3 regions of the Priestia sp. GS2 genome follow, and region 3 is predicted to be linked to each of the others. Evidence: riboswitches for the same ligand, from Rfam matches in the RefSeq annotation. Region 3 holds a riboswitch; each other region holds the start of a gene.
What was found. Region 3 has a riboswitch for S-adenosylmethionine ahead of V2145_RS12445 (trans-sulfuration enzyme family protein). Riboswitches for the same ligand answer to the same signal wherever they lie in the genome.

Region 1: it holds a riboswitch for S-adenosylmethionine, as region 3 does, so the genes downstream of both, V2145_RS15180 (hypothetical protein) here and V2145_RS12445 (trans-sulfuration enzyme family protein) in region 3, are expected to answer to the same signal.
Region 2: it holds a riboswitch for S-adenosylmethionine, as region 3 does, so the genes downstream of both, V2145_RS17425 (YezD family protein) here and V2145_RS12445 (trans-sulfuration enzyme family protein) in region 3, are expected to answer to the same signal.

The regions. Positions count from the first base shown of each region.
Region 1 is NZ_JAZGJX010000001.1:2,986,233-2,988,505, reverse strand. It holds gene V2145_RS15190 (DMT family transporter) at 1-210, shown strand, start outside; gene V2145_RS15185 (hypothetical protein) at 301-465, shown strand; gene V2145_RS15180 (hypothetical protein) at 604-1,011, opposite strand; SAM riboswitch class I at 1,102-1,211, opposite strand; gene V2145_RS15175 (hypothetical protein) at 1,456-1,797, shown strand.
Region 2 is NZ_JAZGJX010000001.1:3,412,662-3,414,934, reverse strand. It holds gene V2145_RS17435 (alanine/glycine:cation symporter family protein) at 1-43, opposite strand, end outside; gene cdaS (sporulation-specific diadenylate cyclase CdaS) at 262-888, opposite strand; SAM riboswitch class I at 1,110-1,216, shown strand; gene V2145_RS17425 (YezD family protein) at 1,321-1,464, shown strand; gene V2145_RS17420 (phosphoadenylyl-sulfate reductase) at 1,560-2,270, shown strand.
Region 3 is NZ_JAZGJX010000001.1:2,412,450-2,414,722, reverse strand. It holds gene V2145_RS12450 (CotH kinase family protein) at 1-911, shown strand, start outside; SAM riboswitch class I at 1,006-1,130, shown strand; gene V2145_RS12445 (trans-sulfuration enzyme family protein) at 1,204-2,273, shown strand, end outside.

The DNA of each region.
Region 1 (2,273 bases), 570 kb from region 3:
AAGCTCGGAGCAGTCGAAGCTACTCAGTCGCTTGAAGTATTGTTTGCGTTACTTGGTGAAATGATTCTGCTTGGCATGCCGCTACCTACATACGTTTCGTGTATTGGAATTATACTTGTTATTGCTGGTATGGCGTTAAATAGCTACGTATCAAGCAGGAAAGGGAATAGGGAAACCAAACCAGAAATGAAGCAAGCAACAAATCTGTAAAAGTAGATGAAAATTTTGGAGAAAAAGGCTTCATTTACGTACATTAGTGGTAAAATAGAATATATATATTCTATAAAGGAGGAATGTCAGGTGAGTGCCTTAATTGTAGGCTTAGTAGCTTCCGTTCTTTCCGTTTGTTTACTGTTTTCCAATCGTCAGAAGCGTGTTAATAAGGTCCAATCTACGCAGTCGTTACATGCACAAAATATGAACAAGCAGAGTGAGCAAGACGATTCTCTCATGTATTATATATAGGAAGCTGTTACAGTAAAAGTAGGCCGAGAAGATGTAAATGCTTCTCGGCTTTTTCTTGTGGTTTTAGTTGCGATGTGAAAGCTGGGGTCCGCACTATATAAATATTTTAAAATTGAAGCAAGCGATAATCTTAACAACTTACTTAGTAAACGTTATAGTTTCCCTTACAATCTTAGCATTATAAATTTGAAAGTGTGTTGTACCTAGTATATTTTTAACCTTTTCATTTGATAACCTTGTCTTCCAATTGACTGATACGTCCCAATCATTTAATTCGCCTATTCTATTACAAGTTAAGCTATCTATGAATATAGATCTTTCCCCGATATCAACCATTGTTTTAATAATTTCAGCTTTTATCTGAGCACTGGTTATAAATTCTTTCTTATTATATATAACTCCTTGGCTGTCATAATAAGAAGGGATTTCATTTAGCTTATTTTGATTCCAAACATAATTGTAAAAATTGAAAATAAAAGAGGTGATTTCAAATGAAGTTAACTCTTTAGGTTGTTTATATGTTTCTAAGGCTAATTTAGTTTGCATCTCCATTCTCCTGTACATTGAATATAGTATTATAAATATAAAAAACCTCTCTATTTATAAAATAGAGAGGTTACATATTCTGCAATATGCTTCTTATCTTGCAAAGTAACTAACTTTGCAGGAATTAGCACCTTTTCAAACAAATGTTTGAAGGTTGCTGGGTTTCATAGGGCCAGTCCCTCCACCTCTCTGGATAAGTAATATAAAGTTAGAGATAATTTTACCATATATAACAAACATGTAAAGTGGTCGGGAAGCAATTAACTGAAATAATTTGTTTATTTTTCACAAAAAAAGTATACTTGACACATCGGAATAATATGTTTTATTATATTAATATAAATTAAAGCACATTAAATACAATTCTTGCCGACTAGAAAGCTAGAGGCTCCCATTTGAAACTAAATGGGAGCCTCTTTATTTCTACAGAAAGGAGAATACATTATGACGTCTTTCAATCAAAAAGCGTTGGAATTAACAGAGTATGAGATTACAAGTGGAATAACCAACAGCAAATATCTTAATCTGCCAGATTTGGAGTTCTCCTTATGGTGTCAAAGGAAATATAAAGTGACTAAAGGTATATATAATGAGCTCGATTGCTGGTTTTACGAGTACGACATTGTAAATGTCCATCATCGTCGCATTTATATTCTTGCGTTTTTAGAATTTATTAAAGAACAGAGTAATGATAAAAAGAAGTATTTTCAATTCGGAGCAGGGGGGTTAAATGGTAAACTCCATCAGTTTATAAGAAATTGTGAAATAGAGAGTTACAAAATATAAGAGAGTGTTGGAAAGTTAAGCAGCGGATGAAGGGTTAGCCATGAAGTTGTAGAACTTTTGCCAAAGTAGATGGTTCAGTTGCATATTTATTTGCCTACCACTTTCTATGCTTATCATCTATTCATTTATTTGGTTCTTCAGAGCAAACGAATAAACATTACAAGGAAGCATTAGAAAATCAGCTGTTTTGGACAAAAACAAACGGATAATGGCACAGTAGTATTTAATGAAGTAGAGATACTGTGTTCTTTTCAAACAGAGGAAAGTCAGCTAATCTCAACAATCAGACCGCATATTGCAAAAATAATCTTAATCTATATTCTACTTGGTATAGCTGAGGGGGCATTGGAAGAAGCCAAGAAATATACTAAGAATGAATCAAGGCCATGGGTAACCTCAAATGTTAATCATGCAACTAATGATCCTTATATCGGTGGGCACTCAATTATAAACTACCCGAGGTTACACCATATTCT
Region 2 (2,273 bases), 1.0 Mb from region 3:
AATTATTGGCCTCATTCACAAAGTTGCTGAATAGAGTCGATATGGTTTCCATCCTAAAAGTTCTCTCCCTTAATTAATGATTAACCTTAGCTGTTCATAAAAAGTGTCATTTTAATAATGATTTTTCAAATGTGTAAGGTTTTCTGACATTAGTGATTATAGCGCGTTAGACGTATAAAAGGCAACCTGTAATAAGTTTTTTTTATCGTTTAATCTCTTTTTTTATAACTATAAGGTATGATGTCAGACAGGTGCAGCCGCTTACAAATTATTTTTACTGGAATGAATTGGATATAAACTTCCATCTAAAGCAAAAGAGATTCGACCGCTTTCTTCCGATACTACTAAGATAAGTGCGTCGCATTGTTCAGACATGCCAAGAGCGGCACGGTGACGTGTTCCAAGTTTTTTTTGCAGTACCTTTGTGGAGAGTGGTAATACGTTAGCTGCTGAAATGATTTGATTCTTTCTAATTACAACGGCACCATCATGCAATGGATTTCCAGGATAAAAGATGGTTTCAACGAGCGTCGAGGTAACAGGAGCATGGATAGGAATTCCTTTTTGAATTAGATGCTCCACGGAGTCATCCCTCTCAATAACCATTAAGGCTCCGTGATGTTTCTCAGATAAATTATGTATCGCGAGTGAAAGAGCTGCGTATTCGTGAGTATAAGGAGACAAGTAGTGTCTTAAATAATAAGATGCAGCTGTGGACTGGACGCTTTGAAATAATTTTCGTAAGTCTTCAAAATCACATAAAACACAGTGGTCACTGCTTTCTAGATGTTGCTGAATTTTCATTGCTTCCGCTGCTATTTGATTTAAATGATCTTGTAAACTTTGTTTGATTACATCATCTAATTGAAAAGAGTGACTTTCTATCATTGAACATAGCTCCAATCTAAAATAATCATTATGTTTTAATGTGTACGAAAGATATAAATCTATACTATAGGGATTTGAGTTAAGAGTGACGCCCAAAAAAACTGTGCATATAATAAAAAAATAATAGATATTTCTGTTAATTTAAAGTATAGTTTTCTTATCGGATAAATAATTTTTTTGTTGTTGACAAATATTCTAAATATGCTAAAATTTTTAAAAAATACTTATCCAGAGTGGTGGAGGGAACTGGCCCTTTGAAACCCAGCAACCTGCACATTGTGCAAGGTGCTAACTCCAACAAAATGATTTTCATTTTGAAAGATAAGGTGAATTTGTTGCCTAATCAGTCTTTCAAGTGTGAAAGACTTTTTATTTTTTATGAAAAAACAGAAGCCTGTTGAATATATTGTTAACAAATAAGGAGGGACTGTGATGGCACAAAACTCTGACTTAAATTCTGTTTTTGCAAGTGTAGAAAAAATGCTAAGCGACATGAAGTTTGGTTCAATCACGCTTGTGGTTCAAGATGGGAAAGTAGTTCAACTTGAGAAAAATGAAAAAGTAAGAATTAAATAAATAGCTGACTAGACAAACTAGAGGCGGTTTTATCCTTCACCACTGGGATAAAACCGTCTTTTTTGATTGGATAACAAAGTATTGGAGTGAAAATCATGAGTGTATATACGTATGAGAATTGGCCAAATCAATTTCCAAATTTTGATGAGCAAGATGAAACAAAAGGAGCTTTAAAGGCTTTAGAGTGGGCATATAACCACTACGGTGATTCTCTTATTTATGCATCTAGCTTTGGAATTGAAGGAATTGTATTAATTGATTTAATTTCAAAAGTGAAAAAAGATGCGCATATTGTTTTTTTAGATACAGGTGTTCATTTTAAAGAAACGTACGAAGTTATTGAAGCAATTAAAGCGAAATTTCCAGACTTACGTATCCAAATGAAAAAACCTAACCTATCGCTACAAGAGCAAGCTGAAAAGCATGGTGATGAGCTTTGGAAAACTGAGCCTAACCTATGCTGTCAAATTAGAAAGATTATCCCCTTAAAAGAATCACTTGCGCCTTATGATGCTTGGATCTCAGGGTTAAGAAGAGAACAGTCTGAGTCAAGAAGTAAAACAGAATTCTTTAATAAGGATGAGAAATTTAAGAAGGTTAAAGTTTGTCCATTAATTCACTGGTCTTGGAAAGAGATTTGGCGATATGTATATAAGCATAACTTGCCTTATAACAAGCTTCACGATCAAGGATATCCAAGCATTGGGTGTGAGCCCTGTACGCTACCTGCCTATAACATGGATGATTTGCGATCTGGAAGATGGGCAGGTACTAAGAAAGTAGAATGTGGCTTACATGAATCTTAAATG
Region 3 (2,273 bases):
AATCGTACTATGTGGAGTTTTATTCACCAAAGAAATTTGGGCAAACCAACGAAATTCATCTCAATGCAGAATACAAAGATCCCTCGTTAGTTCGAAATAAGCTATCGCTGGATTTCTTTTCAGATCTTGGCGTACTATCACCTAAATCACAGTTTGTTCATCTTACCATTAACGGGAAAAATGAAGGCGTGTATTTACAGTTAGAATCGGTAAATGAGTATTTCTTAACAAAGCGTAATTTGCCAAAAGGCTCTATTTTCTATGCTGTAGACGGAGATGCAAACTTCTCGTTAATGAGTGATTTGGATGAGAAGCCAAAAGAATCACTTCAATCAGGGTACGAAACAAAAGTAGCATATGGAGCAGATGAAGAAGCATTAGAATATTTTATTTACAATTTAAATACATGGACAAATCAAGAATTTGAAGATAACATTGAAAAGCACTTAGAAGTAGATCGCTATTTGGCTTGGTTAGTGGGAGTAATTTGCCTTCAAAATTTTGATGGTTTTGTTCATAACTATGCTTTGTACCGAAACAGTGATACGAAGTGCTTTGAACTTCTTCCTTGGGATTATGATGCTACATGGGGACGCGATGTTAATGGAGATGAAATGGAAAGTAACTATGTAAGAATGGAAGGGTTTAATACGTTAACAGCACGTTTATTGGCTATATCAAAATTTAAGAATCAGTATATTAAAAAAATGAATTCTGTGTTAGATCATCAGTTCACCGTTAATTATATGAAACCAAGAGTTGAAGACCTTCATCAATTAATTTTACCTTATGTAGAAAAAGATCCGTATCTACAGCACAAGTTAGCAACCTTTTATCAAGAGCCTGCGTTTATTTGTAATTTTATTAAAGAAAGAGAAGCCTATTTAAGAAAATCCATGAAGTCTTTTTGAATAAATAAGATAATTGAAATTGTTTTGAAAATTCTATTGACATTCTTTGTTATTTTTATTAAAGTATACACAATGAATAATTAACTTAATAAAACTCTTATCCAGAGTGGCGGAGGGACTGGCCCTGCGAAGCCCAGCAACCATCAAATCATACGTTATTCAGTAAGTTTGAACGGTGCTAATTCCTGTGGAATACGATTGTATTTTAACAGATGAGAGAAGTCGTGATTAAGCGAACGCTCTTCCATCTGTGAAGAGTTTTTTTTATTTACTGCAAAGAGGAGAGGACATTATGCATATTGAAACACTACTTGTTCGTTCAGGTGTCAATCGAGACCCTGCTACAGGCTCTATTACTACACCGATTTATCAAGCATCCACGTTTGCACATCCCCGTTTAGGAGAAAGCACAGGATATGACTATGCTCGAACGGCTAATCCAACAAGGACAGCGTTAGAAGAAGCGATTACAGCGTTAGAAGCAGGAGAAGTTGGAGCGGCATTTGCTTCAGGAATGGCAGGAGTTATGGCTGTACTTGCTTTGTTTAAAAACGGTGATCATTTAATCGTCTCTGAAGATTTATATGGTGGTACATACAGAGTTTTAAATGATATTTTTGCTGAGCAAGGTATAGAAGTAACGTATGTGAATACTGCTCATTTAGATCAAGTTAAGGCAGCAGTAAAGCAGAATACGAAAGCATTGTTCATTGAAACACCAACCAACCCAATGATGCACGTAACGGATTTAAAAGGAATTATTGAACTTGCTAAAGAAAGTGATTTGTTAACAATTGTTGATAATACGTTTATGTCACCATACTACCAAAGGCCACTTACTCTCGGAGCTGATATTGTAATTCATAGCGCTAGTAAATACATTGGTGGTCACAATGACGTAGTGGCTGGCTTAGTCGTTACGCGATGTTGCGAGTTAGGTGAAAAAATTCGCTTTTATCAAAATGCAGCTGGTGCAATCTTAGGTCCGCAAGATAGCTGGTTATTGTTACGAGGTATTAAAACGCTTGCTTTACGCATGGAGAAACATAACGAAAATGCACTGAAAATTTCGAATTGGCTGACTAAACATAAGTTAGTTGAGAAAGTTTATTACCCAGGTCTTGAATCACACCCAGGCTATCATGTAATGAAGCAACAAGCAGGAGGCTTTGGGGGGATGATTTCCTTTGCTGTAACGGACCCGAAAATTGTGCCAGTTTTACTTGAGAACATAAAAGTTATTACCTTTGCTGAAAGTCTAGGTGGTGTAGAGAGCTTAATGACGTTTCCAGCACGTCAAACTCATGCAGACATCCCAGAAGAAATTCGAAACCGAGTCGGCGTAACGAATTGTTTATTGCG